Regions from separate parts of the Pseudomonas sp. DWP3-1-2 genome, predicted to be linked through region 2. Evidence: riboswitches for the same ligand, from Rfam matches in the RefSeq annotation. Region 2 holds a riboswitch; the other holds the start of a gene.

Region 1 (9,659 bases), on a different contig from region 2:
TAATGTGCGATTGATTCAGGCCCCAATGCCGGTTGGCGATCACGCTGGGCAGTGACGGATTCCACTGGGGCAGGGGGCCCAACAACACGATGTGTTTGACGCCATAGCTTTTGAGCCGTGCGGCGATGTCACCCCAGTGGGTTTTGTCGTGTTTGTCCTTTTGCGCGATGACCACCACGTCCGGGCGCAGCGTCTGAATGCTTTCAAGCGCCTTTTGATTGGAGTAGTTGCAAGTGATGCGGGTCGATGTGGCGCGGCCGTTGTCCGGGGTCAGGCTGGGCCGACAGCTGGCCGAAGCCACTTGATAGAACGGCGTGCCTGCCGGTAACGACGTCCTCAGGCCCAAGGAAAGCGCCTGGGCGTGGGAGTCGCCCCACAAAAACACACCGCCTTCGCCTTGCTTGTGGGTACAGGATTCATCAATGCCCGACAAACCACGCTGGGTGAATGCCGAAAAGGCATCGCACTTGAGCCAATACAGCTCGTACAGGTTCTTCTGACGGTCGGCATAGTCCTGAACGAAGCGCGCTTTGTCCGAGACGCTCACGGTCCGCAGTGGCGAAATCGCCCCTTCTGTGGCGCTCACGGCGGTGGCGGCGGCGAAGACCATGGTGATCAACCCGCTGACGGTCGCGAATTTCCAGCGGCGTTTGGGTGTGACGGCCTTTGGCGATTTTTCGATCCATTGATAGGACGCCAGGCCCAGCGCGAAGGCGCAGGCGATGCCGACGAGGGCATGGAGTGTGTCGCCCAGGAGCCCGGCGTAACTCATGAAGACCACGACTGGCCAATGCCACAGGTATAGCGAGTAGGAAAGCTTCCCGGTCCATTGTGAGAACGGGTTGCTGGTCATGAATGAATCCTGGCGCGCGGCGACGATCACCGCCAGGGTTCCCAGGACTGGCAGTAACGAGAGGTAACCGGGCCAGACGTCTTTATCGGTCAGCAGCACAAAGCTGGCGAGCATCAGGCTCAGGCCCGTGGTCTCCAGCAGACGCTGATGCAGGGCTCGCAGCGTGATGGGGAACACGCAAGCGACGCCACCCACCAACAATTCCCAGGCCCGGGTTGGCAGCAGGTAGAACGACGGTTCCGGCCACAGGAACGATGCAAACACGCAGAAGCCGAAACCGGACAGGCATGCGGCCAGGATCCACCAGCGCAGATTTCGCTGGGCGATGAATCGACTCAACGCCAATAGCGCCAGGGGATAGATCATGTAGAACTGCCATTCCACCGACAGTGACCAGGTGTGCAGCAGCCATTTTTCGTGAGCACCCGCCGTGAAGTATCCGGCCTCGGACCAATAGACGAAGTTGGACACAAACCCCAGGCTGCCAGCGATGTGCTTGCCCAGCTCGCTGTATTCCAGCGGCAGCAAATAAAACCAGCCCGCCAGTAGCAGGATAAAGCACAGCGCGGCCAGCGCCGGGATGATCCGTCTGGCCCGGGATCTATAGAACCCGATCAGGCTGAAATCACCCTTTTGCAGGCTGCGCATGATAATCCCGGTGATCAGGTAACCGGAGATCACGAAGAATATATCGACACCCGCAAACCCGCCGGGCAACCACGCAGGATTGAAGTGGAACAGCAGCACCGCGATGACCGCAATGGCGCGTAGTCCGTTGATGTCTTTTCTGAAGTCCATGGCGTTTATTCACGGTATGGGCGAGGGAAGTCCGGGCGTGGCCACTGTCTGCGCGGGGCTCAGGGTGATGATCTTGGGGAACCCGGTGAGGGTCACGGATATCGAGCAGCGCTGATTCGCGCACCGCCAGGGCTCGCCGGGGAAACGGCCTTTTTCGGGGAGCGCGGTATCAATCAACGTCACCGGGCCCGACATGGGCGCTGCGCTGGTGATGTCTTGCTGACGGTGTGGGCCGGTGGTCCAGCCAACGGCCACGCGCTCGGGGCCTTTGTCGAAATACAGCAGGTACACACCGGCCGACTGGCGACTGGCCTGGGCGTCGTAGCTGAAGTCCTTGATGACCGGGGCGATGACTTTCATCACCTCATAGGCTGGCTTGGGGGAGAGGTCTTCGTTGAGTAGCCCGAAGTTGTGTTCCTGATCGGTCCGGTCGGGCCCGTCGTTGACCAGGTCGTACCACCACATGCCGTGAATATTGGGCAGGCTGCGAGCAAGGAATAAAATCCGCGCCATATAGGCGGCCTGTACCGCGGGCGTGAAGCCACAATTGCCTCGGTGACTGGGCCAGGCCATTTCCGTTACGTACAACGGCACGTCGCGACCGGCCTTGGCGCGGATGTGCGCCTCGTAATTGCGCAGCCACACGGCCCAGGCTTCGGGATTGGGGGCCACATCGGGCAGACAGTGGGCGTAGGGGTGAACAGACAGGCCGTCCACCAGGTCGAGCATGCCCGCGTCGATCAGGCGGTCAGCAAAACCGTAGTCCATGCCTTCGGGCGTGACGGCCCCGGCAAGGATTTTCGCGGGGGTGCCGCCGGTGGTCTGCGTGTTCCTGCGAATCAAGGGCACTGCATCACGGACCAGCGCGGCATAGTCAGCGCTCAGTTTCGGGTCCTTCGGCGCTTCGATATCCCACTCGTTCCAGATCTCGTAGAAGTTGACGCGATTGCCCAGTTGGCGGCTGACGTAGTCGACGTATTCCAGATAATCCGCTCTGACCTTCCCGCTGCGGGGCTTGGCGTTGTCATGGAACCAGGTGCTGTAAGTGAGAATCGTCAGCCTGCTCAGGCCCAGGCTCTGGGCATTGTTCAGGTAACTGCGCCACGGCGGCACGATGCGCAACTGATTGGGGCCGGGCGAGGCGGTGGACCAGAACGCGTCATCCTTGACCGAAGAGATCCCTGCATCGGCAACCCGTTGCAGCGCGGGCCTGGAAGGTGCCGGGTAGTTCATCAGGTGCGTTCCGATACCCAGGATAAACGGCGGTTTCACGGGCTCCTGCGCCTGGACTGCGCCGCAGATCAACGCCACCGTGCACAGCAGACGTGTTGCAACAGGTAAGTGGGCGGCCATGTTCATCGACTCAGTTCAGGCGGGGAAGCGTGGAAAGCTTTAGGGGCTGCGGGCGAGTGGTTTTGCGGCTGTCCAGCAACTTGCCGGACAGCACATGCCCGATCGCCAGACCCAGGAAGAGGTTGACCACCGCGACTTCAAACATGTCCGTGGTCCAGCTGATCAGGCAGCAACAGAACGTGATCGCCAGCAATGCCCGGGCAACACGGGAATCTTTGTTGCTAAGGGCAAAAAACAACGGGATTTGCAGGGCGTACAACACGGGACCGAAGACCCCGAACATCCCCCACAGGTACATGAACGTACTGTCCGAGCCACCGAACAGTTCGGCACCGGGAACCGGAAAGATGATGACCGAGGCGCCAAATAACCCGAAGCCTGCGCCGGTGTAGCCGTAACCCGCTTTGGTCATGGCTTCGACCACATTCGGCCAGGTATTGATCAGCCGGTCATACAGCGACGACAGCGATGAACCGCCACTGCTCACGGTGCGCGCATCGAAGTCATGCAGCAGCCCCATCAGCGGGAGCACCATGCCGATGACCACGGCCAGGGTGCAGGCGATTCGAGTGGTCCAGCGCATGCGCGCGATCAACAAGAGGCCCATGGTCAGCAGATACCCACCGGCAGGCGCTTTACTGGTGGTCAGGACGATGCCGTACAGGGCAACGAGGCTCAACGCCAGGATCAGCAGCCGTGACCGCATGAACATCACCAGATACAGGCTGTAGATCGCAATCAGGATCGACAGCACGTTGGACACCCTGGCGAAACCGGCGCTTCGGTCCTCGTCTTCCGCGCTCCAGGAGGTGTTGGCGCTCAATTGCGTCTCACCAATGTTGTAGCTGTAGCCTTTCCATGGCACGGCGGTGATCTTGTCCAGGGCAAGACCGACCATGCACGCCACCAGACAAAGCCCGATGACCCACAGCAGCAGCCGACGGCGATGGATCAGGTGTTCGCTGCAGACCATCCCGAACAGCAGCGGGCTGAGCGCGAACAGGGTGAACGCGACGTTAGCCAGCGTGGCGCCATGCAGCATGGCCACCAACGCTGAAATCATCAGCAGCAACAGGGCCAACCACACCACGGGGCCTGCCCGGTAAGTGCGTAACTCCAGCAGCAATAAAATCAGGCAGCCGACTTTGGGCGCATACAGCACCGGCGACAGTCCGACCTGATCCAGGTAATAGCGCAGCGCGCCGGAAAAGGTCTCGATCACAATCAGGCTGATGGCCACCCACACCATGGCCGTCGACTTGTAGAAGGACAGTGTCGAAGCGTTATTGTCGTCCCTGTTCGCAGCGTTCAACATCATGTTTTCTGCCTCTGTAGCGCTGTAATCGGAAGTGGGAAATGCCGCCGAACCCTTGATGCCGCGCGTTTTCGCAGCCACGGGGGACCGTGAGCGGTTCGCCCGCAAAAGCGTCAGATCAGTCGATACGTTCGTCGTTTGGGATGTTCTGTCGCGGGCTAGCGCGCCCACATGAGGTTCAGGCAGCGAGGGTTGTGTGGTTTGAAGGGGCCATACAACCGCCAACGCTACCGCCCATCGGCCGTTGAAACGGTCAATAGAGGCATCCATCAAGAGGTAAGGGGCCGCAGAAGAGAGGGTGCGGCTTTCAGGTCGGGAGCGGACGCTCCCACTGCGTGACAAGGGCTATAACAGCTTGAGTTCGGGAGGCTGTCAATTAATTCGTCAAAATTAAAGCGATCGCCGACGAACGTTACAGTATGGATGTTGTAACTGATTGAATTTATTGGGCGTTGTTAATTTGACGTTTCACCGAATCCTGAAATTGGCGCTCCCATCACAACAAACGGCAAGTTCCGAGTCACCTCGAAACTTGCCGTTGAAGCTTACGGATATTTACGTTTGTCAGCGGCTGGCGGGAAATACTGATACAGCCAGGTTTCACTCAACGTGCGGTCCTGGGACTTGATGAACATGCGCATCTCGACCGGTTCAGCCCCATCGTTGGTCGGGTACCAGTCGAACGTTATGCGATAGCCCTGAATGTCCGGCAGGACCAGAATGTTGAAGTCCTGCACCTTGCCGTTGGAAACCGTGACGATCGGCTCGATGGCCGTGCCTTCCGGCAAGCGTTCCAGACCGCCGCCATTGAAATCCACGGCGAAGCGTCGCGCCCAGACTTTCGGGTAATGCTCGCCCGGCGCCCAGCCCTCGGTAAAGCCGCCCATGCCTGAGCGCGTGGCATGCACCTGCGCCAAAGGCGTGCTGACGGGTGGCAGAGGACTCCAGTACAGTCTGTAGCCAAAGTTAAGGGTATCGCCGGCTTTGACCGGTGTTTTAGGTGTCCAGAACACCACGATGTTATCCATCGTTTCGCCCGTGGTGACGATCTCCACCAGGTTCACCGAACCCTCGCCCCACGGCGTGGTGGGCTCAACCCAAAGGCTCGGCCTGCGGTGATACCAATCGACCGTGTCCTGATAGCTGGCGAAATTGTGATCGGTTTGCACCAGACCGAAACCTTTGGGGTCTGTGTCGGCGAAGGCGTTGAACTGCAGCTTTGGCGGGTTATTCAGCGGACGGCAGATCCATTCACCGTTGCCGCGCCACATGGACAGCCGGTCCGAGTCGTGAATTTCCGGGTGAATGGTGTCGCACATGCGGCGCTCATGGGTGCCGCAGCTGAACATGCTGGTCATGGGCGAGATGCCCAGTTGAGCGATGTCGGTGCGGGCATTGACGGTCGCATCAATGTTCATCACCACTTGCCCGGACTGACAGTCGATATCAAAACGATAAGCGCCGGTCGCGCTGGGCGAGTCGAGCAAGGCGTAGACCACGAAGCGGGTCGCGTTCTTGTCCGGTGTTTCGAACCAGAACTTGGTGAAATCCGGGAATTCTTCCTGACGCGTCGAGTACGTATCAATGGCGAGGCCGCGTGCCGAAAGGCCGTACTGCTTGTTGCTGTCCACGGCGCGGAAATAACTCGCGCCCAGGAACGACACCACGTCATTGATGGCAATTTCCGGGGCCTTGAACAGCTTGAACCCGGCGAAGCCCAGATCACCCTTGACCAGCGACTTGTCGATGCCGCTGGACTCGTAATTGAACAGTTCGTGGCGGAAGTGCACTTCCCGCGCCTGCTTGGTCGTCGGGTCCACGCTGTACATGCGTACGGGAGTCTTGAAGCCCATGCCGACGTGGAAGAAATGCACATCCAATTGGCCTTTGACGTCGTGCCACAACGAGTGACCGGCGTCATATTTGATCGCGTTGAATTGCTGCGGCGTCATGTTGGCCAGCACCGGTGGCAATACTTGTTTGTTGCTGACATAGCCACGGCCAGCCAGTTGTTTGGCGTGGGCCTTGAGCGTATCGAAGTCGAAACTCTCGATCTCGCCATCGGCGGCGGCGGCAAAAGCACGTGCAACATAAAGCCCCGAGGCTGGCACGGTGCTATACGCGGCCAACGCCATGGATGCTTTCAGGAGATTCCTGCGATTCATAAAGTGAAGCCTCTGACCAATGCTGTGCTTCCTGCACATGAAATTGCGCGCTACGACTCCTTGCTGAACGCCAAATTACCCACAACAGATAACAAACACAGCACCCGGTTCGAAAAAAACATAAATAATTACGATTTAGTTCCATCAGATTGTATGAACGGATGTCTGGGCGGGGCTTGTGGCGTTTTTCTCGAATGTTGCGATTTTCCGCCGCGACAAAATTTTCACAATCGCGCCGGTATAAAGCGCGCTCTCTTTGGGGAGTAGCCTGCTTCTTTTCGCTAAGAAGCGTCCGTATCAACATTCTCGGCAACCTGCCGTGGTGCGGACACCTTCTGGTTGGTGAGACCATCGACATTTTCGCGCCATAAGGTCGGGCGTGCGGGAGTGTCGTGGACTCAATGCCCGACCGGAAGAAAACAAACCGTGAATCCCATATCCCTCGTCATGCTCGCCCTGGCGATGTCGACAGACGCCTTTGCGGCGGCCATCGGCAAAGGCTCCAGCCTGCACAAACCTCGCTTCTCCGAAGCCCTGCGCATGGGCCTGATTTTCGGCATCGTCGAAACCATCACTCCGATTATCGGCTGGCTGATCGGCAATGCGGCGTCGAAGTTCGTCGAGAGCTGGGACCATTGGATCGCCTTCACGCTGCTGCTGGTGCTCGGTCTGCACATGATCTACAACGGCCTGAAAACCGCCGATGAAGAGGTGGAGAAAACCAGTCAACATGGCTTGCTCCTGCTGATCGTGACCGCCATCGCCACCAGCATCGACGCATTGGCAGTGGGCATCGGCCTAGCGTTTATTAACGTGAATATCTTCGTGGCAGCAGCGGCCATCGGCCTGGCCACCATGACCATGGTGACCATCGGCACCCTGCTCGGGCGGGCGTTGGGCACCCTCGTCGGTCAACGGGCGGAAATCGTCGGCGGCGTCGTGCTGATCATCGTGGGCTCGATGATTCTGTATGAGCATCTTTCGGCGGTTTGACAGAAATCCCGTTGGAGCGAGCGAACGGCGTTCCGGCTTGCCCGCGAAGGCAACATTTCAGGTGCAGAAAAGTCGATGAATGTACCGACCTCTTCGCGGGCAAGCCACGCTCCAACGAAGGAACGCTGTCGTGACAGAGATATAACGGTATTGAACGCAAAGCCCGTTGGAGCGCGGCTTGCCCGCGAAGAGGCCGGTGCACTCAACCGAAGTTGTGGGTCATGAATCCCTTCGCGGGCAAGCCAGGCTCCAACGAAGGAGCGCTGTCGTGGTAGAGATATAACGGTATTGAACGCAAAGCCCGTTGGAGCGCGGCTTGCCCGCGAAGAGGCAGGTACACTCAACCGAAGTGGCGGATCATGAATCCCTTCGCGGGCAAGCCAGGCTCCAACGAAGGAGCGCTGTCGTGGTAGAGATATAACGGTATTGAACGCAAAGCCCGTTGGAGCGCGGCTTGCCCGCGAAGACGCAGGTGCACTCAACCGAAGTTGCGGATCATGAATCCCTTCGCGGGCAACCCACGCTCCAACAGGGCCTGGCATTCAAGACTGCGTTGGCAACCCGATCACGCTCATTGCTGCCTGACGTAACGCTTCGGAGCGCGTGGGATGGGGGTGGCTGGTCAATGCCACGTCTTCGGAAGACGCCGCAAACTCCATCGCCACGCAGAATTCGCCGATCATTTCGCTGACACTGGGCCCCACCAGATGCACACCCAGGATTTCATCGGTGCGCTCGTCGGCCAGCACCTTGGCGAAGCCTTCGGTTTCATGATTGACCTTGGCGCGGCTGTTGGCGCTGAACGGAAACTTGCCGACTTTGTAGGCGCGGCCCTCGGCCTTGAGTTGTTCTTCGGTCTTGCCGACGCTGGCCAGTTCAGGACGGGTATAAATCACGTTCGGGATCAGGTTGTAGTCGATCTCGCCCGCCTTGCCGGCGATGCGTTCCACGCAAACCGAGGCTTCGTCCTCGGCCTTGTGCGCGAGCATCGGGCCGGAGGTGACGTCACCGATCACCCAAATGCCCTCGGCTGCGGTGCGATAATCCTTGTTTTCCAGCATGCCGCGCTTGTCCAGCGCCAGCCCGACGGTTTCCAGCCCCAGACCACGGGTAAAGGGGCGACGGCCAATGGACACCAACACATAATCAGCTTCGATCACCTCAGCCTGGCCGCCCGCAGCCGGTTCGACGCTCAGGCTGACGCCGGTTTCCGATGTGATGGCGGACGTCACCTTTGAGCTGAGCTTGAAGTTCATGCCCTGACGCGACAGTGAACGATGCAATGTTTTGCCGGCTTCCAGATCGCTGCCGTGGGCAACGTGATCCAGAAACTCCACGACGGTCACCTGCGCGCCCAGCCGTCGCCACACCGAGCCCAGCTCCAGGCCGATCACCCCGGCACCGATCACCACCAGATGCTTGGGCACCTGCGCCAGCGACAACGCGCCGGTGGAGTCCAGAATGCGTTTGTTATCAATCTCCACGCCCGGCAGGGGCGTTGGCTCGGAACCCGTGGCAATGATGATGTCCTTGGCCAGCAGCTCGGTTTCAACGCCGCTGGCATCGGTCACAATCACCGTGCCCGGCCCCGCGATACGCCCCCAGCCCTTGATCCATTCGACTTTGTACTTGCGAAACAGAAACTCGATGCCCTTGGTCAGGGCCATCACGCTTTCGTTTTTCTGTTTCATCATCTGATCGAGATTCAACGTGGGCGTGACTTCAATACCCAGTTTGGCGAACGCCTCCCCTGAGGCTGCTTCGTAGAGTTCCGAAGCGTGCAGCAGGGCTTTGGAAGGTATGCAGCCGACATTCAGGCACGTCCCGCCCAATGTCTCACGCCCCTCGACACAGGCAACACTCAGGCCCAACTGACCGGCGCGAATAGCTGCGTTATAACCGCCGGGGCCGCCACCAATAATGACAACGTCATAACTGCTCATGCCCATAGACTCCTGAATAGGAAATGGAGGGAAGCGTAGCTCGTGAATCCTGAAAGGGAGCGCGAGTGATTAGATGATGGTTGTAATGTTTTAGGCGGAAAGCGTCAAGCGACTCGCCTCAGGTGGAGGCGGGCGTGTTTTCTGTGGCAATTTTTAGTGCTCAGGATCAATCAGCTTGCAGGCTTCAATGAAGTTCATCTTCTTCTTGTCCATGGCGTGCTGGACAACGTGAGTGGCTT
Region 2 (9,659 bases):
CCGACGCATTCGCCGCATGCCCTGACTTGAAGCTGGTTCTGGTGACCGCCACCGGCACCAATAACGTCGACCTGGCCGCCGCCCGCGCGCACGGTGTCACCGTCAGTAACTGCCAGGGCTACGGCACCCCGTCGGTGGCTCAGCACACGCTGATGCTGTTGCTCGCCCTGGCCACGCGCCTGCCGGATTACCAGAACGCCGTGCAACAAGGCCAATGGCAAAAATCCACCCAGTTTTGCCTGTTGGACTTCCCGATTTTCGAGCTGGAAGGTAAAACCCTGGGCCTGTTGGGGCACGGTGAGCTCGGCAGCGCAGTGGCAAAACTGGCACAAGCCTTTGGCATGCACGTTCTGCTGGGGCAAGTCCCCGGCCGCCCTGCCCGCCCAGATCGCCTGCCGCTGGAAGAACTGCTGCCGCAAGTCGACGCCCTGACGCTGCACTGCCCGCTCAACGAGCACACCCGCGACATGATCGGGCATCACGAATTGAGCCTCTTGAAGCCCCACGCTTATGTGATCAACACCGCTCGCGGCGGGCTGATCAATGAACAGGCCCTTGCCGATGCGCTGCGCAGCGGCCATCTGGGCGGTGCCGCGTCCGATGTCTTGACCGTGGAACCGCCGGTTGCAGGCAACCCGCTGCTGGCTGGCGATATTCCCCGTCTGATCATCACGCCCCACAGCGCGTGGGGCGCCCGCGAGGCTCGCCAACGGATCGTCAGCCAGGTCACGGAAAATGCCTGGGCGTTTTTTGCCGGCGAGCCGGTACGGGTGGTGAGTTAAGCCGGGGCTGGAGAAGCTTGTTGGAGCGAGGCTTGCCCGCGAAGAAAGTTTACGCGGTGGGTCTGGCCCACCGAAGCGCCGGATTCGCGGGCAAGTCGGAACGCGGCCCGCTCGCTCCAACAGCGCATTCAAGCTGCTAGACTGCGCCCCTTTTCAAGGAGCCCTCCCATGGACCCGCGCAGTGAAGTGTTACTCCGTCAGGCCGAGCTGTTTCAGGGTTCGCTGCTGCTGGCCGGATTGCCGGCAGACGATCTGCTGGGTCGTCTGCCCCTGGCACGCGGCTGGTGCTGGCACGCGGGCGATCAGGCCGCGCTGGATGCACGCTTCGAAGGGCGCACGCACTTCGGCGTCGACGCGCCGGCCGAACCCTTCGACGCCGCCGTGGTGTTTTTGCCCAAATCCCGTGACCTGACCGACTATATTCTCAATGCCCTGGCCTCCCGTCTGGCAGGACGCGAGCTCTTTCTGGTCGGTGAAAAACGCAGCGGTATCGAAGCCGCTGCGCGCCAGTTAAGCCCGTTCGGTCGTGCGCGCAAGCTGGACAGCGCCCGTCACTGCCAGCTCTGGCAGGTGACCGTGGAAAGTGCCCCGCAAGCACAAACCCTGGAAAGCCTCGCCCAGCATTACGAGGTGGAAATGGATGACGGGCCACTCAAAGTGGTCAGCTTGCCGGGCGTGTTCAGCCACGGCCGCCTGGATCGTGGCTCGGCGCTGCTGTTGCAGAACATCGACAAGCTGCCCAGTGGCAACCTGCTGGACTTCGGCTGTGGTGCCGGCGTGCTGGGGGCTGCGGTAAAACGTCGCTACCCGCACAACAACGTGATCATGCTCGACGTGGATGCCTTCGCCACCGCCAGCAGCCGTCTGACGCTGGCTGCCAATGGCCTGGAAGCCGAAGTGTTGACGGGCGACGGCATCGACGCGGCGCCCATGGGTTTAAGCACGATTCTGAGTAATCCGCCGTTCCATGTCGGGGTACACACCGACTATCAGGCAACGGAAAACCTGCTGCGAAAAGCACGCCAACATCTGAAATCCGGTGGCGAACTGCGCTTGGTTGCGAATGCGTTCCTCAAGTATCAGCCGCTTATCGAGGAGCACTTGGGCGTGTGCGCAGTCAAGGCGCAGGGCAATGGTTTCCGGGTTTATCGCGCCAAGCGCGCCTGAAAATAAGCGCTTGCCGAATGCGGCGTGCGTAGGCAGAATCCGCACCGTCCTAGGGGAGTAGTCTCCCACGAGCGCCATGCTCGTCCGGTACGCATCAACATACTTGGTCCTCAGACCATGGTGCGTACGACCCGGAATCCGCTCAGACGGATCGGTGGTTTGACAAGACCTATGACACGAACACCTTACCCGGGGCGGGAAGGCTGTACGTGTCATAGCCGTGTCGACCCGCCCCTTAGGAAAACCCTGATGCTGGAATCCCTGTTGGTCCCCACCGCTGTCGTCGCATTGGCCGAAATCGGTGACAAGACCCAACTGCTCGCCCTCATTCTCGCCGCCCGCTTTCGCAAGCCCTGGCCGATCATCGCCGGCATTATCGCGGCCACGCTGGCCAACCACGCAGCAGCGGGCGCGGTAGGTGCCTGGGTCGGCAATTTCTTCTCCGATGCCACGCTGCACTGGATCCTCGCCGCAAGCTTCACCGCCACCGCGCTGTGGACGCTGGTGCCGGACAAGCTGGACGACGACGAAACCGGTAACGGGCGCAAGTTCGGGCCATTCCTGACCACGCTGATTGCCTTCTTCATCGCGGAAATCGGCGACAAGACGCAAATCGCCACGGTGATGTTGGCAGCGCAATACTCCTACCTGTGGCTGGTCATTCTCGGCACCACGCTGGGCATGCTGATTGCCAACGTCCCGGTGGTCCTGGCGGGTAACTTTGCCGCAGAGAAGCTGCCACTGACGCTGATTCGCCGCCTGGCGGCCAGCGCGTTCTTCGTACTGGCGCTGGTGGCGGTGTACAAGGCGATGCAGGTAAGTGGGTGGGTTTAACGGGCGCGGCTTAGCCTGATGCGCGTCGGGCGGTTGTGTGCAGGTGTCGCCGCCTGACGCAGGCTGACGCGACGCTATCGCGAGCAAGCTCGCTCCTACAGGTCACAGCATTCCGTGTGGGACCGGCTTTAGCCAGCCCCACCCGGTGAACGGCCCTCAAAAGCTGGACATTCACTCAACTCAGGATTTTTTGGCCGCCTGATACAACGGCATCACCTTGGGGATCGCTGCCTGCAACGAGGCAATGCGGTTGTCGGAGGCCGGGTGAGTGCTCATGAATTCGGGTTGAGAACCACCGGAATTCTGAGTCATCTTCTGCCACAAGGTAATAGCGGCATTAGGGTTGTAACCGGCGCGCGCGGCCAATTCCAGACCCAGCAGATCAGCCTCGTTTTCATTGCCGCGGCTATTCGGCAGCGTCAGGCTGTAATTGACCACGGTATCGGCCAGCGCCAGGCTGTCCTGCCCCAACCCCAGCAGCGCCCCCGCCCCTTGCTTGGCCATCGCCACGCCATACGCCTTGGACATCGCTTCGCGACCATGTTCGCGCAACGCATGGGCAATCTCGTGCCCCATCACTGCGGCGAGCTCATCGTCTGTCAGCTTCAGTTTATCGATCAAGCCGCTGTAGACAAAGATCTTGCCGCCAGGCCCGCAGTTGGCGTTCAGCTCATCGCTCTTGATCAGGTTCACTTCCCACTGCCATTGGGCTGAGTCCGGGCGCAGTTTAGGTGCCTGGGCGATCAACCGGTCGGCGATGGCATGCACCCGCTTGGCATTGGCGCTGGTGGTATCGAGCACGCCCTTGCCGGAGGCCTCGGTCACGGTTTCCTGATAGGACTGGGCATACATTTTGTTGACCTCATCGGTCGACAGCATGCTGAACATGTACTGCTTGCGCTCCACACCGACCGCATCCCCGCTGGTGGTGTTCACCGATTGGCAACCGCTGAGCAACAGACTGGTACTCAAGGCACATAAAGCAAATGAACGACGCATGATGAATCTCCCTGGAATCGTGCTGGCATCCTAAGCGGCAAAGAGTGTGCACGCCAGCAAACAATCGTCTTGCCGGTCAGCTGCCCCCATTGATGAACACGCGAACGACCTGTCTGATTACGACGTTTTAACACTACTAACGTCAAATTCAGCCAGTGTGTTCATGCTTCTTCAGAGATTAGCCGATAGACAACTACAGACGTACCCTAGCGTCCGGAGCCCTCTATGAAGTTCAAATCGATCCAGTCTTCAGTCGCTGCACTGACGAGCGCCATCGTACTCAGCATCATTGTCGCCTTAGTGCTGTATGCACTGTTTGCTGGAGCGAGAACCCAGGCGATGGTTGAGCAACAAACCCAGGCGCAGTTCGAGCGCTCGGTAGAGTCGCGTCTTGGCGCGCTGGCCCGCAACCAGGCCAGCGAGATCAAGCGCGAACTTGAAACACCGCTCCTGCTCACGGCAGGTTTAGCCGCCACCAACGCCTTGCTGGGTATCAACGACAGCAACGGCCAGCCGCAACTGAAGATCAGTCGCGAGCAAATGCTCAATCTGCTGCGCAGTGCCGTGGAGCAGAATCCGAAGATTCTCGGCGCGTATATAGGCTGGGAACCCGACGTTCTTGACCACAATGACGCGGCGTATGTGGGCTCGACCACAACGGGTGCCGACCCGAAAGATGGCCGCTTCATGCCGTGGTGGTATCGCAAGGCAGACGGCAGCCTGACCCTGGAAAAACTCTCCAGCCTTGAAGACACCCGGTTGCTGCCCACCGGCGTGCGTTCGAGTGAGTATTACCTGTGCTCCCGGGAAACCAAAAAACCCTGCGTCATCGACCCGGCGCCCTACCCCCTCGACGGCAAGATGGTGATGCTCTCGTCCTTCATCCAGCCGATCATGATCAACGGCACGTTCCAGGGCATTGTCGGCGCCGACCTGTCGGTGAACTTCATCCAGGAGATGCTTGAGGCCGCAGACAAAAAGCTCTACGACGGCGCCGGGGAAATGGCCTTGATCTCCAGCAATGGCTCGCTGGTTGCCTACACCAAAGATCCATCCAGGCTGGGCGAAAAGGCCAGCGTCCTGATGGACGCCAACGAAGTGGCCAACCTGGCCAAAATCAACGTGGGCGAGGTGCGCTATGACATCGACAAGGAGCACGGCCATATCGAGGTGTACATGCCCTTCGGTATCGGCGCGACCGATGCGCGCTGGACCTTGATGATGCAGTTGCCCCTCGATGCGGTCATGGCCGAACTGAATGCGCTGCAACGTGATCTTGAGCAGCAGCACAGCAGTAACATTTTCGGCATGACCATGGTGGGTTTGCTCATAGCAGCCTTGGGCTTGCTGGTGATCTGGCTGGCAGGACGTGCAATCGCGCGCCCCCTCAAACAGATGGTCGTCATGCTCGATGACATTGCTCAGGGCGACGGGGATCTGACCAAACGCCTGAACAGCGACAGGGTCGATGAAACCGGACAGATTGCCCAGGGTTTCAATACGTTCCTGAGCAAACTGCAGGTCATGATCAGTCAGGTCGTGACGTCTGTGCAGAAGGTCAGTGATTCCTCGGAGCACACCGCTGATATCGCCATCCGCACCAATCTGGGCGTGCAGAAGCAGATGTCGGAAATCGACCTGGTCGCTACGGCGGTACACGAGATGACCGCAACGGCCCAGGACGTGGCGCGTAACGCAACCCAGGCAGCGCAAGCGGCCAGCCACGCGGACAGCGCCGCCCACGAAGGCATGCAGATCGTGCAAAACACATCCCAATCGATCAGTAACCTGGCGGTTGAAATAGGCCGCGCAGTGAATGTCGTGCAAACCCTGGCCAAAGACAGCGAGAACATCAACGCGATCCTGACCACCATTCGCGGCATCGCCGAGCAGACCAACCTGCTGGCGTTGAACGCTGCTATCGAGGCCGCCCGCGCTGGCGAGCAAGGGCGTGGCTTTGCGGTCGTTGCCGACGAAGTGCGCAATCTGGCGCAGAAGACGCAGCAGGCCACCCAGGAAATTCAGAGCATGATTCAGGCGTTGCAAAGCGGCACGCGCGAGGTGGTTCAGGTCATGGAAGGCAGTCAGTCCAGGACCGCCGAAAGCGTCAGCCATGCCGCCGACGCAGCGCAAGCACTGAACACCATCACCAAGGCGGTATCGGTGATCAACGACATGAACACCCAGATCGCCAGCGCCGCCGAGGAGCAAAGCGCCGTGGCCGACGACATCAACCGCAACGTGATCAATATTGGTCAGGTCGCCAATGAGGTCGCGGGCGGTGCCGATGAATCCAGCAAGGCCAGCGCAGAGCTGACCAAACTGGCCGAGCAGCAACGTCGCTTGATCAATCAGTTCAAGGTGTAGGAAGGCAGGCTAACCCGCGTTGGAGCGAGGCTTGCCCGCGAACAGGCGTTTCAGTCGATGCTTTTATTGATTGACGTTGACGCCCTCGCGGGCAAGCCGTCTGGGCGCCCCAACGAAGGGTTCAGTCACAAAGGCGTCAGACACTCCGGCGCGTTGAGCTTGGGATCGTTGACCAGATTGGCCAGCGGTCTTTCGCGCAGGGCCGTTTGCGGGCTGGCCAACAGCGCCTGCAAGGTCGCCAAAGGGGTGTCGGCGGCCAGCCAGTCCTTTTGGCCCTGCGCATCGAGAATCAGGGGGCGACGCTGGTTGGCGGCAAGCTGGGTCACGACCGCGACGCTCAGGTACGTGTGCCCTTGCACGGGATACGCCTCCCAGATCGCGGCAAAAAACAGCGCCGAGCCCTCTCCCGGTGTCAGCCAGAACGGTCGCTTGCGGGTTGTGCCGCGCCATTCGTAAAAGCCATTGGCGGGCAGCAGACAGCGACGTGAGCGAAACGCATCCTTGAACATCGGCTGCTCGACCAAGGTTTCGGCGCGGGCGTGGGCCGGCGTGCGGGACAGGTCAGTCAGCCAGGCAGGCGTCAGGCCCCAGCGTGCCCGCGCCACTTCCAGTTCACCCTCCACCTGGGCGCTGGCACGCAGCATCAGTACCGAATCGGCCGGGGATATATTCCACTGCGCCTGTTGGTCAGCCGGAAAACCGGGCAAGGCCGCAAAAGCGGGCGTCCAGCGAAACAGGGCATAACGTCCACACATAAGGGCAAAAGAACTCTTTTCTGGCAGCTAAAAAACAGAATCAGGCAGCGGGTCAGCACACCAGTACGTCAGGAAAATTATCCGGTTCGTCGCCGGACACAGGCAGCGCAGCATTGTACGCAGTGATCAACGCCCGTGCGTGTTCGGCCTGATCGTTGTCCACCGAAATCCCCAGCAGACCGAAAATCGGCAACTCACCGGCAGCGCCTAGCAGATGCTCCCCCGTCAGGTGCGCCTGCACGCCTTCGCTGGCAAGCATGCCTAACAGCAGTTCACCTTCGAGCAAGTTCTGCGGTTCATAGATTTTTTGCATCACTCGTTCTCGCTGCGAACGTCCAGATTCCAGTCTTCCCCGTCCGTCTGCAGATCGAAAACAATCGGCCGACAGCAGACCGGGCAATCTTCAATGTAGTGTTGATCCCCACCGGACAAATCCAGTACCGCTTCGACGGGCTCGCCACAATAAGGGCAATCATAACTCTGTACTTCCTGCATCAAGGTCTCCCGGACCAGTTGTGCGTATAATCGCGCTCTATTTGAAGGCTGATGTTCCATTTCCGAGTCTGGACGTTATTTTCAGACCCAGCCTCCCTTTTCCTGCCATTCCCTACAAGAGAGCATGATGGGCGAATTCGATGCCATCCGACCTTACGACGACGCCGAAGTCCCAGCTGTACTCGCGCGCCTGCTCAGCGACAAAGCGTTCCTCGCGATCCTGACTCATTTTCGCTTCCCACGTCTGGCCGGTGCGCTGGGCTGGGTGCTGCAACCGGTGCTGGCGCGCAAGCTGCGCCGCGAATTTGCCGGTATCGATTCGGTAGCCACGCTCCAGGACAAGGTCGAGTACTACGTCGACCACACCATTGAGCGCGCCACTGACGGTGTGACCTATACCGGTGTCGAGCAGTTCAAGTCCGGCAGTGCCTACCTGTTTCTGGCCAACCACCGAGACATCGTGATGGACCCGGCCTTCGTCAATTACGCGGTTTATCACGCGGGCCTGCCGACACCGCGTATCGCTATCGGCGACAACCTGCTGCAAAAGCCGTTCGTCAGCGACCTGATGCGCCTGAACAAGAGTTTCATCGTGCACCGCTCCATTACCGGACGTCGAGAAAAGATGGCCGCCTACCAGTTGCTGTCGGCGTACATCAACCACTCGATTCGCAACGACTGCCAGTCGATCTGGATCGCTCAGGCCGAAGGCCGCGCGAAGGACGGCGACGACCGCACCGAATCCGCCATCCTTAAAATGTTCCACATGAGCCGCAAGGATGAGCCGTTCGCCGAGGTGATCCGCTCGCTGAACCTGACGCCCGTATCGATCAGCTATGAATACGATCCGTGCGACCAGGCCAAGGCGCGGGAGCTGTATATCCGCGCCACCACCGGAACCTACACCAAGGTGCCGGGCGAGGACGATGTCAGCATTGCCCTCGGGATCACCGGCTACAAAGGCCGGGTGCACGTTAACTTCGCGCCGCCGATCACCGAGCTGTTCGAAGACACCAAAGCACTGGCCATCGAAATGGATCGCCAGATCCTGGGTGGGTATCGCCTGTTTCCGGTGCATTATCTGGCCTATGCGCAATGGACCGATGCCGATCCGAGCCTGAACGTGCCCTTGGCGGCGGACGTGTTCCCTGCCGAAGAACTGGCAAAGGCGCAGGAAGAATGGCAGCGTCGTCTCACCCAGTGCCCCGACGATCATCGCCCCTTCCTGATTCAGCAGTACGCCACGCCGGTGCGCAATCAGTATCGGGTCAAGGCGGGCCTTGCCCTGTAACGCGGCCGGGCTTTAAAAAAGGCGCTCCTGAAGTCAAGAGCGCCTTTTTTTCATTCACAGCCATGTGCTGACCCACGACATCAGCAAGGCAAACCCCAGGCAGGCCGCCCCGACCCGGTAGCAGAGCCGGTTCATCCGCAACGACGCCCCGTCCATTAAATGCATCGGTTCATCAATCTGCGACAACGCCGAGAGCACCGCCAGATGCTTGAGCTCGCGCCGCTCGCGGTTGCGGGTCGCGCACAGCAAGGCCACGCCAGGGCAAGCGGCCAGTAGCGCGAACAGGTTGAGGGTGAAGGCAGGAGTCAGAGATAACAGCGACATGACGGCCTCGTTGGCTCCTGTGTAAGGGGGCCCGCAGATTCGTGATTGATCTGCCATTCAATCTAGCCATCGTCACCTTAACGTAACCTGAACCGGGCACTGTATGGCTCCTCGAGGCTGGACCTTGATCCCTTTTGGAGCTTGTCATGCTGCACGCAATCAACCAGGACCGCCTCTATCTGATCGCCCCGAGCGATGAGCAGGAAGCGTTGATCGACGGTCTTTCATTCAACGTCCAGGACCGCCATTGGCTGGTGTACTGCGCCCTTGGCGGCCACCAGCATCACGATCTGCCGGATATGGATCAGCAGACCGGCTTCAGCTTTCTGGATTTTTACCAGCAGGCGGCTTGATGTAAGCGGACCGTTCATACAACAAAAAACCCGGCCTCCTCACAGAGCGCCGGGTTTTTTTGATTCAGCGGTAACGCTGTTACTCAGCCAGCATCCTGGCGATGGTCTGATCCTGGAACAGACGCGTCAGCGCGTCGCTCAGCACGTCGCTGACCAGCTTGGTGTTGGTCTCCTGATTCGGTGCCATGCCGAAGCGTTGGTCCAGCGAAGCGGCGTAGCGACCGCTGTAGCTGCGGCCGTTGTTCTGCACGTCGGCACGGAAGGTCGAACCGATCGTCGCCTCGGTGACATA

Evidence for each region. A riboswitch is a leader RNA that binds a small molecule or an ion and turns the genes downstream of it on or off. The one in region 2 is predicted to bind manganese.
Region 1: it holds a riboswitch for manganese, as region 2 does, so the genes downstream of both, mntP (manganese efflux pump MntP) here and ACP7B0_RS09230 (TMEM165/GDT1 family protein) in region 2, are expected to answer to the same signal.

The regions. Positions count from the first base shown of each region.
Region 1 covers NZ_JAFCTZ010000007.1:121,210-130,868, reverse strand. The annotation lists gene ACP7B0_RS16555 (acyltransferase family protein) at 1-1,651, opposite strand, end outside; gene ACP7B0_RS16550 (hypothetical protein) at 1,661-3,004, opposite strand; gene ACP7B0_RS16545 (hypothetical protein) at 3,015-4,322, opposite strand; gene ACP7B0_RS16540 (glucan biosynthesis protein D) at 4,865-6,484, opposite strand; yybP-ykoY riboswitch at 6,731-6,902, shown strand; gene mntP (manganese efflux pump MntP) at 6,911-7,477, shown strand; gene lpdA (dihydrolipoyl dehydrogenase) at 8,020-9,420, opposite strand; gene ACP7B0_RS16525 (DUF6708 domain-containing protein) at 9,574-9,659, opposite strand, start outside.
Region 2 covers NZ_JAFCTZ010000003.1:59,924-69,582, reverse strand. The annotation lists gene ACP7B0_RS09240 (2-hydroxyacid dehydrogenase) at 1-782, shown strand, start outside; gene ACP7B0_RS09235 (methyltransferase) at 951-1,949, shown strand; yybP-ykoY riboswitch at 1,990-2,127, shown strand; gene ACP7B0_RS09230 (TMEM165/GDT1 family protein) at 2,199-2,783, shown strand; gene ACP7B0_RS09225 (M48 family metallopeptidase) at 2,964-3,782, opposite strand; partial or broken gene ACP7B0_RS09220 (HAMP domain-containing protein) at 4,008-5,291, shown strand; gene ACP7B0_RS09215 (methyl-accepting chemotaxis protein) at 5,307-6,149, shown strand; gene ACP7B0_RS09210 (SOS response-associated peptidase) at 6,275-6,904, opposite strand; gene ACP7B0_RS09205 (putative signal transducing protein) at 6,957-7,217, opposite strand; gene ACP7B0_RS09200 (CPXCG motif-containing cysteine-rich protein) at 7,217-7,399, opposite strand; gene ACP7B0_RS09195 (1-acyl-sn-glycerol-3-phosphate acyltransferase) at 7,527-8,690, shown strand; gene ACP7B0_RS09190 (hypothetical protein) at 8,745-9,014, opposite strand; gene ACP7B0_RS09185 (hypothetical protein) at 9,161-9,367, shown strand; gene ACP7B0_RS09180 (YajG family lipoprotein) at 9,447-9,659, opposite strand, start outside.